DNA from 2 places in the Streptomyces erythrochromogenes genome. Region 1 is predicted to be linked to the other one. Evidence: riboswitches for the same ligand, from Rfam matches in the RefSeq annotation. Region 1 holds a riboswitch; the other holds the start of a gene.
What was found. Region 1 has a riboswitch for guanidine ahead of OHA91_RS01540 (Ohr family peroxiredoxin). Riboswitches for the same ligand answer to the same signal wherever they lie in the genome.

Region 1 (7,539 bases):
CCGCATGCGCGCGGACCAGGGCCAGGTAGTCGGCTGCGAGGCGGTGGCAGTCACCGGGCCACCGCGCCGAGACGTAGTTGCCGTCCTTGACGGTGAAGCCGCGCCCCGGGCGGGCGGCGGTGTCACGGACGGGCAGGGGCGGGCCGGCGAGGAAGTGGCGCGGATCGGCGAGGGCGGCCGTGACCTCCTCCTGCACGGTGGTGCGGTACGTGCGGTAGTAGCGCCCCAACCAGAACCGGGTGAGGTTCCACCCCGTCAACTCCAGCAACGACGTCAGGGCCGTCGTCCGCCTGCCGTGGAGGACCGAGCGCCCCGTGGCGGGATCCTCGGCCCGGGCGGCGAGCAGCACGCCGTGGCAGACGGCCCCCACCGGCAGCCCCTGGGTGAAGACCCGGGCGAACAGCTGCTGGGCGGTGGCGTCCTCCAGCAGCGTCCGCATGCCGGGGGCGTGGCCGCCCGGTACGAACAGGCCCGTGACGCCGGCCGGGTCGATGTCCGCGTACGAGGAAGGGGCCAGGAAGGACGGGTCCTCGGTGAGGCGCCGGTAGGCGGTCAGCTCGGCGCGACGGGTCATCAGCCAGGGCGAAAGCCAGGAGAAGCCGAGGTCCGTGAGCCGGGGGTCGGCGAGCGCGACCTTCCCGCCCGGGGTCGCGAACCGCACCTCGAAGCCGGCGTCGTGCAATGCGGCCCAGGGCACCGCCGCCTCGGTGGGGTCGTAGTCGCCTGCGGGGACCCTACATGCGGTTCTTCGGCTGCCCCGTCACTTTCGACGCCCCGGGCAACTCGATCACGGTCGCCGACGCGGACCTCGACAGGCGACGCTCCCTCTACGATCCGGCGCTCAACGCCCTGCACCGGGCCTACGCCGACCGCCTCCTGCAACAGCTGGCCGCGGCCGGGACCGTCGCCGAGCGCGTCCGGCAGTGGCTGGAGCGCGCCCCGCTCGGCGACGTGGGCCCCGAGGGCCCCGCGAGACAGCTCAACCTCAGCGTCCGGACCCTGCGCAGGGCCCTGCACCAGGAGGGCACGTCCTGGCGCGCGCTCCTCGACACCGCCCGCCACGGCCGGGCCAGGCGGCTCCTGGAGACCACGGCCCTGCCCCTCGACCGGATCGCCCCGCTCGTCGGCCTGAGCGGTGCCACGGCCCTGGTCCGGGCCTTCACCCGGTGGGAGGGCATGCCTCCGGGCGCGTACCGCAGCCGGTACCGGCCCGAGTCCCCGGGGTGAGGAACTGCACCTCGGGCGGGGCCCCGGCCGCCCGTGCCCGGTGCTAGATTGTCCGGCGGCCGGATCCCAGGCCCCGGACGAGATGCGCCGTACCCGGTTACGCACGACGACGCGCGAGGTGCCGCACGCGCGGCACCGCCCGCTGTCCGCACCCGGGCAGCGTCCTCGTCGAGCAAGATGGGCCGAACGCCATGACCGTGCCACTCACCCGCAGCCTGTACCGGACGACCGCGCACGCCGCCGGGGGCCGCACCGGAGCCGTCCGCACGGACGACGGGCGCCTGGACGTCCGCCTCGCGCCGCCGCGCAAGAAGGTGCCCGGCACCACCAACCCCGAACAGCTGTTCGCAGCCGGCTTCGCCGCCTGCTTCACCTCCGCGCTCGCCGAGGTCGCCGCCGAGTTCGGGGCGGACGCCTCCGCCGCGCGGGTGGCGTGCGAAGTGGAGCTCGGTACGACGGACACGCCCGCGGGATACGGCCTCGCGGTGTCCCTCACCGTCAGCCTGCCGGGGTGGCGGGCGGCGGACCTCCAGCCCCTGCTGCACCGGGCGGACGCGGTCTGCCCGTACTCGCAGGCGGTACGCGGCAACGTACCGCTGACACTGCTGGCCGTGGACGACCAGGACGGCCCGACCACCTCCGCCGCCGATGACCGCGCCTGAGCGGGAGCCGCAGCGGGAGCCGGGCCCGGAGCCGGGGGCCGGCGTCCCGGTGCCCGAACACGGAGCCTGGCTGCGGCGCGGCATCAGCCGCAACGGCGGACCGCTCGTCGAGGACCGGGACGACGAAGTGGTGTGGCTCCAGGCCGGGCCCTACTACGCCGACAGCCGGGGCTTCGCCGGAACGACCTCCTTCGACGGCGCCCAGGTGCGCTTCCACCACCTCACGGGCGAGCCCGGCGACGACACGGGCACCCTCACGTGGGACGGGGCGAACCTCATCGAGCGGGGCGCCAACCCGGACGGCAGCACCTTCCTGGAGATCTGGACCCCGCTGCCCGGGGCGGACGGCAGCGCCGGCTCCTGGTCCGGCCCGGACCACCACGTGGTGCGCGTCGGCCGGCACGTGGTGCACGTCGATTCCCGCGCGGGGACGTACTGGCGGCTCTGACCGTTGAAGCCCCGGCGCTCCGCAGCCCCGGATCCGGCTTCTTGCTCGACTACCCTGAACGGAGAGCGGCCTCGTGACCGCCGGTGCTCGTACGTCGTCAAGTAGCCTTTCGTGCCGCGGTGGTTGGAGGCCGCATCCTCAGGGGGTCGTTGTCGTTACCGGGGTATGAGGAAGATCATCACGGGAGCCCTGGTGGCTGCCCTCACCGTCCTTGCCACCGGTACCGCCGTGGCGGACGACAACCGCGAGTCACGCGATGCGCCGGTGGTCGCGCTGATCAACATCGGGCAGATCGACGACCCGATGGAAGACGTCCTCGAGCACACCCTGAACTTCGGCGACGGATACAAGCGGGACTGACAGCGGCTGCGCGCGGCCGTTGCCACTGCCGTCGTGGATGCCGGGATCCTGCCGGACCCCAGGGGTGGGAACGCCCGGAGCCGGATGCACCTGCCCGCGACCACGCATGGACGCCCGGGTTCCGGTGATACGCGGGGGACAGGCGGTCACGACGGACCGCCCCTGCCGGAAGGAACCCGGGCGTGACCGACACCTCCCGTACGGACGTACTCCTCGACCCCCGCCACGACGCGCCGCTCGACGGACCGTGCCGCTCGGGGGCCCGGAACGTCTTCGAGCGGGGCGCCAACGAGCAGGCCGCGGCTGCCCGGGAGCGCGAGGAGGCCGCCAAGGCGGTGTGCCACCGCTGCCCTGTTCGCCTCCCGTGCCGCCGCCGCGCACTGGCCGACCGGGTCCCGCACGGTGTGCGCGGCGGCCTCACCCCGGACGAGCGCCACCTCCTGCTGGCACACGGCTGACGGACGCGGTCCACCCCCGCCGGGCCGCCGCCGTGCGATCGGCAGGTGACCAGACGGCCGCCTCCGCCTCGCCGCTCCGCATGCATCGACGTGCCCGACGGGCAGGGCGTGATCGAGGTCATCGGCGACGGAAGCGGCAGCCTGCTCCTCCTCGCGGGCGACCCGGCGGTCCTGGAGGCCAACGACGGCTGCGGCAGCGTGGGTTGGCTGGCGGCCCGCGCGGGCACGGGCGGGCCCGGGCTCGCCGAGGTCAAGTGCCCCACCGAGTGGCTGGGCGCCCCCGGTCTCGTGCCCGATCCCCGTACCGGGCAGGCCGAGCCACCGGATCCGGAGTGCCTGCGCCCGCTGCTGTCGCTGCTCGCCCCCGGGCGGTACGTGATGACGGCCGGGCTCGCTCCGCACCACCTGCGGGTGGTCCACCCGCGTGCCCGCCAGGTCCACGGCTGGTACGCCGAGGAAGAGCTCGCGCTGGTGACCACCGACGCCTGGCCGCCCCGCGACCACCGGGCGGTGCGCGGCTACGGCGACCGCATCCGCGCCGGGGGCGCCCTGCCGGCCCTGATCGCGCTGTTCCCCACCGCCGGGAGCAGCGCGGGCTGTCTCCTCGACGGGCACCACAAACTCGCCGCGTACCAGCGGGAGGGGGAATCTCCGCTGGTCATCCGGCTGACCCCGCAAGAGCCCCGCCCCTTGCGGCGTGCCGACCTCGACCGTGCCCGGGCGGCATTCGCCGACGGCGCGCCCCGGCCCCGGGGCGAGGCGCTGGGACGGGTCTTTGCCTCCATGCGGGCGGACTCCTTCTGAGCGCGGGGTGATCGGAGCCCTGACACCGCCTGGGAACAAGGGTCAGCCGGGCACGCCGGCCGGCGTGAGGTCGAGCACGACCATCTTCTCCGTGCGGTAGCCGTCGAGGGCCGGGTGGTTCCACGACTCGCCGGCGCGGACCTGGTGGAACCTGAACGTCGCGTTCGTCTCGTTGGCGCTGACGATGCACCGCACCGGGCTCGGCCGGTCCAGCACGGCCACGAGCCGGCGGAGCTCCAGGCCGAAGGCGATCCCGTGCAGCAGCAGGGTCCGTTGACCGTCCTCCGGGACCTGCGGGGCGTCGTCGACGATCCGGACGTCGACAGGGACGTGGTCCTCCAGATGCACGGAACTGTCCGCGCACTCCCAGCCCGTGAGATCCGCGAAGGACGACGGAGCGCCGTCGGCGTCGCCCGTCGAGTCGGCCCATGTGAGCACTTCCCCCCCGGCGGGTGATCCCTCCGGCGAGCCGTTCGCGCAGACCGGGTGCGAGGCCGCCCGGCGGCGGTGCGAAGAGGCCCTGGCCCGCGAGCACTCCGAGCAGCTCGGCCGCGGCGTCGTTCATCGTCAGCGACAGCATGCGGCCCATGATCGCAGCCGGTGGCCGGGCGAGACCCGCGGGTCGTCCACGACGCCGTGACCGCTGCGGTCGGGCCTGCGCGGGTGGTCTGGACGCTCTGCATAATGCGTCTGCCCTGATCTGCCCCAAACCTCCGAGGGGCGACGGGGAGTGACTCCCGTCACTTTCAGTGACGGATGGGACATGGCTTCGGAGGACCGGGGCAGGCGCGCCCGAGCAGCACCGCCGCGGGTAGGCCGCGGTGGCCGGAATCGGAGGTACAGCGCGTCGTGTCCGAGCAGACGACCATCCACATCGCCGGGACCTGGCGTTCCGCCGTATCAGGAGCCACCCGAGAGGTGCTCGACCCGGCGGACGCCACGGTCCTCGCCGTCGTCGCCGAGGGCGGCACCGCGGACACCGACGCGGCCGTCAGCGCCGCCCGCGCGGCCTTCGACGGAGGGGAGTGGCCCCAGACCCCCGTCCTGGAGCGGGCCGCGCTCCTGCGCCGCACCGCCGTGCTGCTGCACCGCGACCGCGACCGCATCGCGCTGCTGGAGAGCCGCGACGCGGGCAAGACCCTGGAAGAGGGCCGCGTGGACGTGGACTGCGTCGCCGACGCCTTCCTCTACTTCGCCGACCTCGTCTCCGGCGAGAGCGCCGGCCGCGTGGTCGACGCCGGCACCCCCGACGTCCACAGCATCGTCGTCCACGAACCCGTCGGGGTCTGCGCCCTGATCACCCCGTGGAACTACCCGCTCCTCCAGGCCTCCTGGAAGATCGCCCCCGCCCTCGCCGCCGGCAACACCTTCGTGCTCAAGCCCAGCGAGATCACCCCGCTGTCCACGGTGGCCCTCATCGGGCTGCTGGTGGAGGCCGGCCTGCCGGCCGGCGTGGCGAACCTGGTCACCGGCGCAGGCGATCCCGTCGGCGCGCGCCTCGCCGCCCACCCCGACGTCGACCTCGTCTCCTTCACCGGCGGCCTCACCAGCGGTACGAAGGTGATGCGCGCCGCCGCCGACTCCGTCAAGAAGGTCGCCCTCGAACTCGGCGGAAAGAACCCCAACGTCGTCTTCGCCGACGCCTGCGCCACCGAGGACGGCTTCGACACCGCCGTCGACCAGGCCCTCAACGCCGCCTTCATGCACAGCGGACAGGTCTGTTCCGCAGGGTCCCGGCTGATCGTCGAGGAGAGCGTCGCCGAGCGCTTCGTCGCCGAACTCGCCCGCCGGGCCGACCGGATCCGCCTCGGCCGCGGCACCGACCCGGGCGTGGAGTGCGGACCGCTGGTGTCCGCCGCCCAGCGCGAACGCACCGAGGAGTACGTGGCCTCCGCCCTCGCCGAGGGAGCCGTTCTCCGCTCCGGCGGCGTACGGCCCGACGGGCCCGGCTACTTCTACCGTCCGACCGTGCTCGACCGCTGCCACCGGGGGATGCGCGTCGTACGGGAGGAGGTCTTCGGGCCCGTCCTGACCGTCGAGACCTTCCGCACCGAGGACGAGGCCGTCGCGCTCGCCAACGACACCGAATACGGCCTCGCCGGCGCCGTCTGGACCACCGACGCGGGCCGCGGCCGACGCGTTGCGGGCCGACTGCGCCACGGCACCGTCTGGATCAACGACTTCCACCCCTACCTCCCGCAGGCGGAGTGGGGCGGTTTCGGCAAGTCCGGCACCGGACGCGAACTGGGCCCGTCGGGCCTGGCCGAGTACCGCGAGACCAAGCACGTGTACCAGAACCTCGCCCCGCGCCCCGTGCGCTGGTTCGCGGGCTGAAGGAGGAGCAGAGCATGACCCCCCCCACGCACATCCCCACGCCCGGCACCGCCCCCGCAGCGCGCAAGTCCGTGCACGAGTACCGGTACGACTACGTCGTCGTCGGCGGCGGCACCGCCGGCTCGGTGATCGCCTCGCGCCTGACCGAGGACCCGGACGTCACCGTCGCCGTCATCGAGGGCGGCCCCAGCGACGTCGACCGCCCCGACGTGCTCACCCTGCGCCGCTGGATGGGCCTGCTCGGCGGCGAGCTCGACTACGACTACCCCACCACCGAGCAGCCCCGCGGCAACTCGCACATCCGCCACAGCCGCGCCCGCGTCCTCGGCGGCTGCTCCTCGCACAACACCCTGATCGCCTTCAAACCGCTCCCGTCCGACTGGGACGAGTGGGAGCAGGCGGGAGCCGAGGGCTGGCACGCGTCCGCCATGGACCCGTACTTCGACAAGCTCCTCAACAACATCGTCCCGGTGGCCGAGAAGGACCGCAACGCCATCGCGCGCGACTTCGTCGACTCCGCGCAGAGCGCCCTGGGCGTCCCGCGCGTCGAGGGCTTCAACCGGAAGCCCTTCCACGAGGGCGCCGGCTTCTTCGACCTCGCCTACCACCCCGAGGACAACAAGCGCTCCTCCGCGTCGGTGGCGTACCTCCACCCCGTCATGGACGAACGCCCCAACCTCCGCATCCTGCTGGAGACCTGGGCCTACCGCCTCGAACTCGACGGCACCCGGGCGCGCGGAGTGCACGTACGCGCCTCGGACGGTACGGAGTCCCTGATCACCGCACGCCGCGAGGTGCTCGTGTGCGCCGGCGCCGTGGACACCCCGCGGCTGCTGCTGCACTCGGGCATCGGTCCGCGCGCGGACCTGGAAGCCCTCGGCATCCCGCCGGTGCACGACCTGCCCGGTGTGGGGGAGAACCTGCTCGACCACCCGGAGTCCGTGATCGTCTGGGAGACCGACGGGCCGATACCGGAGAACTCCGCGATGGACAGCGACGCGGGGCTGTTCGTCCGCCGCGACCCCGAGTCCGCCGGGCCCGACCTGATGTTCCACTTCTACCAGGTCCCCTTCACCGACAACCCCGAGCGCATCGGCTACGAACGCCCCGCGCACGGAGTGTCGATGACCCCCAACATCCCCAAGCCGCGCAGCCGCGGCCGCCTCTACCTGACCAGCGCGGACCCCGAGGTGAAACCGGCCCTGGACTTCCGCTACTTCACGGACGAGGACGACTACGACGGCCG
Region 2 (7,539 bases), 4.9 Mb from region 1:
GCCGCTGCGGTTTCGCACAGTGCGTGATCGCCAGCGCAGCCGCGGGGAGCGCGAACATCATGATCGGGAAGAAGCCGGTCAGGAACAGGCCCGCGGTCGGGTCGCCGTGCAGGAACATGTTGATGTCGCCGTGGTACGTCTTCCCGTCCGGCGCCGTGTACGACCCGAACTGGAACCAGACCGGCACGTTCAGGAACTGGTGCAGGCCGATCACCAGCAGCGCGCGGTTCGCGACGCCGAAGATGCCGCCGCCCCAGGCACCGAGCCCGCGCAGCCAGTCCGAGAAGCTCTCCAGCGCGTCCCCGACCGGCGGCCAGACCCACAGGCAGAGCGCGGCGAAGGCGATCGCGACGAAGGACATGACGATCGGGACCAGCCGCCGGCCGTTGAAGAAGCCGAGCCAGTCCACCAGCTTCACCCGGTGGTACCGCTGCCAGAAATGGGCCGCCAGCAGCCCCATGATGATGCCGCCGAAGACCCCGGGATTCTGGTACGTGTACGCCACGAAGGTGTCGTTCGGCCCCAGACAGCCGCCCCCGATGTCCTTGGTCCCCACCGGGCAGGCCTTCTGGAACGCGTGCAGCACCCCCCGGTAGACGAGGAACCCGGCCGTGGCCGCGAGGGCGGTCGAACCGTCCGCCTTCTTCGCCATGCCGATGGCGACGCCGATGCAGAAGAGGAGCGGCAGGCCTAGGTCGGGGTCGAGCAGCGCCCCGCCCGCGCCCGCCATCACCTTGGCGACGTCCGTCCACTGCAGGCCGTCCTCGCCGAAGACGTCCGGCTGCCCCAGCCGCAGCAGGATGCCCGCCGCGGGCAGTACGGCGATGGGGAGCTGAAGGCTCCGACCCATCTTCTGCAGCCCCTGGAACAGGTTGTTCCGCCAATTCGGTTGTGGCGCTGCTTTGGAGCTGCTCACGCTCATCCGCGTCCTCCCTGACCGGCCCGTTTTGGCTGCCGCAACACTTGCGGCACACTGGTGTAGACCAGTTGTGGGCAGGTTGCTGCTGATCGTCATCATTCGGCAGGGGCCGGTCATGTGCCTGCATAGATGGGCCAACCGTGCGTTACCGTGACGAAGCGGACCGTGCAGGGGGTAGCCACGTACTGGCCGCCGAGACTCGTTCTTCGAAACACTCAGGGAGAAACACATGGCCACCAAGGCTGAGAAGATCGTCGCCGGGCTCGGCGGCATCGAGAACATCGAAGAGGTCGAGGGCTGCATCACCCGCCTGCGCACCGAGGTCATCAACCCCGACCTCGTCGACGAGGCCGCCCTCAAGGCCGCCGGCGCCCACGGCGTCGTCCGGATGGGCACCGCCGTCCAGGTCGTCATCGGCACCGACGCCGACCCGATCGCCGCCGACATCGAAGACATGATGTGATCCGGACTCCCTGAGTCCGGGCCCACGGCCCGAAGCCACGACGGACCCCGTCCCGGAACCCCCGGACGGGGTCTTCGCGTTCTCGGCCACCCACTAGGCTCGGACACATGTCTCGCATCGACGGCCGTACGCCCGAACAGCTCCGCCCGGTCACCATCGAACGCGGATGGAGCAAGCACGCCGAGGGCTCCGTCCTCATCTCCTTCGGAGACACCAAGGTCTTCTGCACCGCCTCCTTCACCGAAGGCGTCCCGCGCTGGCGCAAGGGCAGCGGCGAAGGCTGGGTCACCTCCGAGTACTCGATGCTGCCGCGCTCCACCAACACCCGCGGCGACCGCGAATCCGTCCGCGGCAAGATCGGCGGCCGCACGCACGAGATCTCCCGCCTCATCGGCCGCTCGCTGCGCGCCGTCATCGACTACAAGGCCCTCGGCGAGAACACCATCGTCCTGGACTGCGACGTCCTCCAGGCCGACGGCGGCACCCGCACCGCCGCCATCACCGGCGCCTACGTCGCCCTCGCCGACGCCGTCGCCTGGGGCCAGAAGAAGAAGCTCGTCAAGGCCGGCCGCAAGCCCCTCACCGGAACCGTCGCCGCCGTCAGCGTCGGCATCGTCGACGGCGTCCCGCTCCTCGACCTCTGCTACGAGGAGGACGTGCGCGCCGAGACCGACATGAACGTGGTCTGCACCGGCGACGGCCGCTTCGTCGAGGTCCAGGGCACCGCCGAGGGCGAGCCCTTCGACCGCAAGGAACTCAACGCCCTCCTCGACCTCGCCGCCGGCGGCTGCGCGGACCTCGAGGCCATCCAGCGGGGCGCGCTCGACCTGTAACCGGCAACCGCGGGACGCCCCCCGGCGTCCCTACGGACAACGGGCGCACGGTGTCACCACCGTGCGCCCGCCCCCGTACGCCCACGTCCGCCCCTGTACACGTCCTCTCGGGAGAACCGTATGAAGCTCCGCATAGCGGCAGTAGCCGTGGCAGCCGTCCTGACCATCCCGGCCCTTTCCGCCTGTGACGCCATCTCCACGGCGATGGACTGCGCGAACACGGCGGTCGCCATCACGGACGGCGCGAACGACCTCCAGCAGGCCGTCTCCCAGGCGGGCAACAGCCCCCAGGACGCCAAGAACGCCCTCGACCAGATCGAGACGAACCTCAAGAAGATCGGCGACCAGACGGACAACGCCGACCTGGGCAAGGCCATCGACTCGATGAACACGGCCGTCAAGAACGTCCGCACCGCCATCGAGAGCGGCAACCCCACCCCCGACATCAAGCCGGTCGCCGACGCCGCGAGCGAGATCTCCAAGGTCTGCACCCCGGGATAATGAGGGCATGACCTCGACGCCCAGCAGCCTGATCCTCGCGACCCGCAACGCGGGCAAAGTCTCCGAACTGCGCGCCATCCTCGCCGACGCCGGCCTGCCCCACGGGCTGGTCGGCGCGGACGCGTACCCGGAGATCCCCGACGTCAAGGAGACCGGCGTCACCTTCGCCGAGAACGCCCTCCTCAAGGCCCACGCCCTGGCCCAGGCCACCGGCCTGCCGGCGGTCGCCGACGACTCGGGCCTGTGCGTGGACGTCCTGCACGGCGCCCCCGGCATCTTCTCCGCCCGCTGGGCCGGCCGCCACGGCGACGACAAGGCCAACCTGGACCTGCTCCTGGCCCAGCTCGGCGACATCGCCGACGAGAACCGCAGCGCCCACTTCTTCTGCGCGGCGGCCCTCGCCCTGCCGGACGGCACCGAACGCGTCGTGGAGGGCCGCCTCCTGGGCACCCTGCGCCACGCCCCCTCGGGCACGGGCGGCTTCGGCTACGACCCGATCCTCCAGCCCCTGGGCGAGTCCCGCACCTGCGCGGAACTGACCCCGGCCGAGAAGAACGCCATCTCCCACCGCGGCCAGGCCTTCCGCGCCCTGGTCCCCTTCATCCGCGCCCTCCTGACCTGACCGCCGGGTCGCCCTGGCGGGTGCCATCGGGCCGTGATCGCGCCGAAGGCCCCGTACGCGACAACTGCGTACGGGGCCTTCGGTGTGGATGTGCGGTTGGGGGGACTCGAACCCCCACGGGTTTTACCCCACTTGGACCTAAACCAAGCGTGACTGCCAATTCCACCACAACCGCAAAATATCGCCCAATTCGGACATTTGGTCCGCCTGTGCTGCACTTAGTCTAAGGGCAGGTCCGCAGCCTTGGGGCGACGGTTTCGGCACCACGTGTCGGTCAGTGAGTGGCAGTTGGGGCACAGGTAGCGGAGGTTCTCGCGTCGGTTGTCGCGCCAGTCCCCACTTATGTGATCGATCTGAAGGGTGATCGGTTGCCCTCGCCACTCCCCGGTGTTGCCGCAGTCGTCGCAGGCGTAGGGGACGCCGATCTCCTGCAGTGCCCGGTGCAGGCGGGGACGGTGAACGCGTGAGGCCCCCTCGGGGAGCACGGTCAGGGTGGTGTCTGCAAGACCCTTCTGTGGGCGTAGCGCTTGGGAGGCTGCCCAGGTACGCCGCTTGAAGTGGCTGACGTCGAGTCCGAGCCGGGTGATCAGCCGCCGAACGCGCCGGTGGTTCACATCGTTGACGAGAAGGCCGAGGGCGCGCATGACGTCTGCGTAGCTCAGCGCTGCCGGAACCGCTGCGCGCAGCGTGTCCTCGGGAATTCGGATCCGCGCGTTCCTGAAATGGGTGGTGTCTATGCCATGCGCCTTCAGCATCCTTGCGAGGGCGGCGCGGGATCGACTGTCGTCCGGCACGCCCAGGGCGCGAGCCGTGCCGCGCACGCTGTCCGCGGACGCTGCGGCTCCTGCAAGCTCCGCCCTGGTGAACGGGAGCTCGATGCCGATCCGTTGCATGCCGCGGAAATGGCTGATGTCCACACCGGCGGCGGCTATGCGGCGGACGATGTGCGACAGGGTGCCCGTAGCGGGGGGCGCGCCAAGCTTCACGGCAACCTCGCGCAGGGTGGTGGACGTCGCCGCCGCCGCGGCAATGGCCTCGTCGGGGTACTTGCGCCACGGGCTTCGTTTCGCGAAGTGGCTGGTGTCGATCCCGTAGGTGGTGACCTTCTCCTGCAGCATTCGGCGTCGCCCGCCGCTCTCCTTGAGGTTGAGGCGCCGCATGAGGTCGGCCCAGCCTCTCGATGCGGCGACCGCCGTGGTCAGGGTGTCGCAGTCGTACGGGTCACTCATGGTGTGCCCCCTCCGTATGTCCGGCCGCGTGTGCGGCTCTCGTACGGAGTAACGGGTCCGGGAGGCGGACGGTCACGGGCGGTTGCGTCCGATAAACGGAACGGCCCGCACCAGGTGGTGCGGGCCGGTTCGGCGGGGCGGGGGCGCGTCAGATGCCCAGGTCCTTGATGATCTTGGCTACGTGGCCCGTCGCCTTCACGTTGTAGAAGGCGTGCTCGACCTTGCCCTCCTCGTCCACGACCACCGTGGAGCGGATGACGCCCGTGACCGTCTTGCCGTACAGCTTCTTCTCGCCGAACGCCCCGTACGCCGTCAGCGTCTCCTTCTCCGGGTCGCCGACCAGGGTGACCTTCAGGTGCTCCTTCTCGCGGAACTTCGCCAGCTTCTCCGGCTTGTCCGGGGAGATGCCGATGACGTCGTACCCGGCCGTGGCCAGGACGTCCAGGTTGTCCGTGAAGTCGCAGGCCTGCTTCGTGCAGCCCGGCGTCAGGGCGGCCGGGTAGAAGTAGACGATGACCTTGCGGCCCTTGTGGTCGGCGAGCGAGACCTCGTTGCCGTCCGCGTCGGGCAGGGTGAAGGCGGGGGCGGTGTCGCCCGGCTGGAGTCGCTCGCTCATCTGACAGTCTCCTCGGGAGGGGATCGGTACGTCACGAGACTAAGCTGACAGACTGTTCACGGCGGACTACGCCCCCACAGATCACGACCACGACGACGGAGGCAGCGCGGTGTCGGAAGCCAGGACCCCCGCACAGATCGAGGCGGACATCGTCCGCCGCCGCGAGCAGCTCGCCGAGACGCTCGACGAGATCGGCGTGCGCATGCACCCGCAGACGATCATCGGGGACGCGCGGGCCCGGGTCGCCTCGACCGTGGACCAGACCGCGGGGCGGGCCTTCGCCACGGTGAACCGCCTCGTGACGGACGTGCGGGACGGTCTGCGTCACGAGGACGGGGCCCCCCGCCTGGAGCGCGTCGTGCCCGTCGCGCTGCTCGCGGTCGGCGTCGTCGGCCTGCTCGTGGTCTCGGCGCGCCGCAGGCGCGGATGACCCTGGGCGGTACGGGACGGGCGCGGACAGGTAGGTTCGGGGCGTGAGCGACAACACCACCCACGACAAGCTGCCCATCCGCATGCTGCACGACCGCGTGCTCGTGAAGTCCGACCTGCCCGAGGGCGAGCGGCGCTCCGGCGGCGGCATCCTGATCCCGGCGACGGCCGCCGTGGGCAAGCGGCTGGCCTGGGCCGAGGTCGTCGCGGTCGGGCAGAACGTACGGACCGTCGAGCCCGGGGACCGGGTGCTGTACGACCCCGAGGACCGTGCCGAGGTCGAGGTCCGCGGGGCGACGTACGTGCTGATGCGCGAGCGGGACCTGCACGCCGTGGCCGCGGAGCGGCTGGAGGGGTCGGAGGACTCCACCGGGCTGTACCTCTGAGCCTCAGCCTCCGAACCTTCTGAACGTCTGAACCTCTGAGCGAAGCGCACGGCAGAAGGGCTGGTGGCCGAGGTCACCGGCCCTTTTCGCCGCCTTTTGCTACGGTGGGGGAGAACCCGACGAGACGCGCCGTACCGGGTACGACAAGACGACGCACCCCGTATCGCTCGATGTCTCGGAGGTGCCGTCATGGCCTGGGTTCTTCTTCTCGTCGCCGGTCTGCTCGAAGTCGGCTGGTCGATCGGCATGAAGTTCACCGAGGGTTTCACCCGGCTGTGGCCCAGTGTGTTCACGGGTGCCGGGATCGTGGCCAGCATGGTGCTGCTGTCCTACGCCGCGAAGACCCTGCCCATCGGTACGGCGTACGGGGTGTGGGTGGGCATCGGCGCCGCCGGTGCGGCCGTGCTCGGTATGGCGGTGCTGGGTGAGCCCGTCACCGCCGCCCGGATCTTCTTCATCTGTCTGCTGCTGGTCGCCGTGGTGGGGCTGAAGGCGACCTCCGGTCACTGATCCCCCTCCCCCCGGGTGCTCCGGATGTTCTCCGGGTGCTCCGGTTATTCCAGGAACGCGGACGGCGGGCGGGGGCCTCCGACCATCCCGCCGCCGTCCCAGCCGCCCCCGCCCGTGCCCGTCCCGCCCTGGCTGCCGGCGGTGGTGTCGCCCTCGTCGCCCTGGCTGGTGCCGCCGTCGCCCTGGCCGCCCTGGGTGCGGCCTCCGGAGTCCTGGCCTCCTTGGGCCTGCCCGCCGTTGTTGCGGCCGCCGCCGTCCTGGCCCCCGTTGTCCCGGCCGCCCTGCGTGCGGCCCCCGTCGCCCTGGCCGCCGTTGTCCTGGCCGCGGGACGGCGGGGTCGGCCGCTGGGGCGGGGGCGGGGTGTCGTCGTCGCCGGGCGTCTCCTGAGGCGGTTCCGACTGCCAGGAGGGCGGCGGCGGGGGCTGCGCGGCGCCCGGCTGGAGGTCGAGTTCGAAGTCGACGGGGTCGGTGCCCTCCAGCGCGGTCTTCGTGTACGAGGCCCAGATCCGGGCCGGATAGCCGCCACCGCCGATGCGGGGCTCGCCGAGGGCCCCGTACAGCGACTCCAGGGTGCCGGTGTCCGGGTCCTGGCCCATCATCGCGACCACGGTGACCAGGTTCGGGGTGTAGGCCGCGAACCAGGCGGAACGGTCCAGCTCGCCGGTGCCGGTCTTGCCCGCGGCCGGGTGGCCGGCGGCGAGGGCCGCCGTGCCGGTGCCGTTGTCCACGACGCTGACCAGCATGGACGTGGTGGTGTCGGCGGCCTCGCGGCTGATGGCCTGGACGGGGGTGCGCTCGGGCAGGGTGATCTTGTCGTCGCCCTTCGCGATCTCCTCCAGGAAGGTGTAGGGGGTGCGGCGGCCGTGGTCGGCGAGGGTCGCGTACGCCTGGGTCATGTCAAGGACGCTGGCCTGGAGGGTGCCGAGCGCCATGGCCGGGCCGACCACGAAGTTCGGGGTGTCCTCGGGGACGCCGAGGTCGATGGCGGTCTTCTTGACCTTGGCGGTGCCGACGTCGACGGCCATCTGCGC

Region 2: linked by a shared signal. The riboswitch ahead of OHA91_RS23790 (DMT family transporter) and the one ahead of OHA91_RS01540 (Ohr family peroxiredoxin) in region 1 are both predicted to bind guanidine.

The regions. Positions count from the first base shown of each region.
Region 1 is NZ_CP108036.1:309,477-317,015, reverse strand. Features, by position in the region: partial or broken gene OHA91_RS01550 (type 1 glutamine amidotransferase domain-containing protein) at 1-706, opposite strand, end outside; gene OHA91_RS01545 (helix-turn-helix domain-containing protein) at 739-1,227, shown strand; guanidine-III (ykkC-III) riboswitch at 1,281-1,343, shown strand; gene OHA91_RS01540 (Ohr family peroxiredoxin) at 1,419-1,889, shown strand; gene OHA91_RS01535 (hypothetical protein) at 1,876-2,337, shown strand; gene OHA91_RS01530 (hypothetical protein) at 2,503-2,697, shown strand; gene OHA91_RS01525 (WhiB family transcriptional regulator) at 2,880-3,155, shown strand; gene OHA91_RS01520 (hypothetical protein) at 3,246-3,959, shown strand; gene OHA91_RS01515 (hypothetical protein) at 4,002-4,397, opposite strand; gene OHA91_RS01510 (aldehyde dehydrogenase family protein) at 4,809-6,293, shown strand; gene OHA91_RS01505 (GMC family oxidoreductase) at 6,308-7,539, shown strand, end outside.
Region 2 is NZ_CP108036.1:5,190,687-5,198,225, forward strand. Features, by position in the region: gene OHA91_RS23740 (PTS transporter subunit EIIC) at 1-922, opposite strand, end outside; partial or broken gene OHA91_RS23745 (glucose PTS transporter subunit EIIB) at 1,140-1,382, shown strand; gene rph (ribonuclease PH) at 1,490-2,215, shown strand; gene OHA91_RS23755 (hypothetical protein) at 2,336-2,716, shown strand; gene rdgB (RdgB/HAM1 family non-canonical purine NTP pyrophosphatase) at 2,724-3,338, shown strand; tRNA gene OHA91_RS23765 (tRNA-Leu) at 3,430-3,513, opposite strand; gene OHA91_RS23770 (HNH endonuclease) at 3,557-4,567, opposite strand; gene bcp (thioredoxin-dependent thiol peroxidase) at 4,716-5,183, opposite strand; gene OHA91_RS23780 (DUF3618 domain-containing protein) at 5,293-5,613, shown strand; gene OHA91_RS23785 (GroES family chaperonin) at 5,657-5,998, shown strand; guanidine-III (ykkC-III) riboswitch at 6,087-6,156, shown strand; gene OHA91_RS23790 (DMT family transporter) at 6,188-6,508, shown strand; gene OHA91_RS23795 (transglycosylase domain-containing protein) at 6,553-7,539, opposite strand, start outside.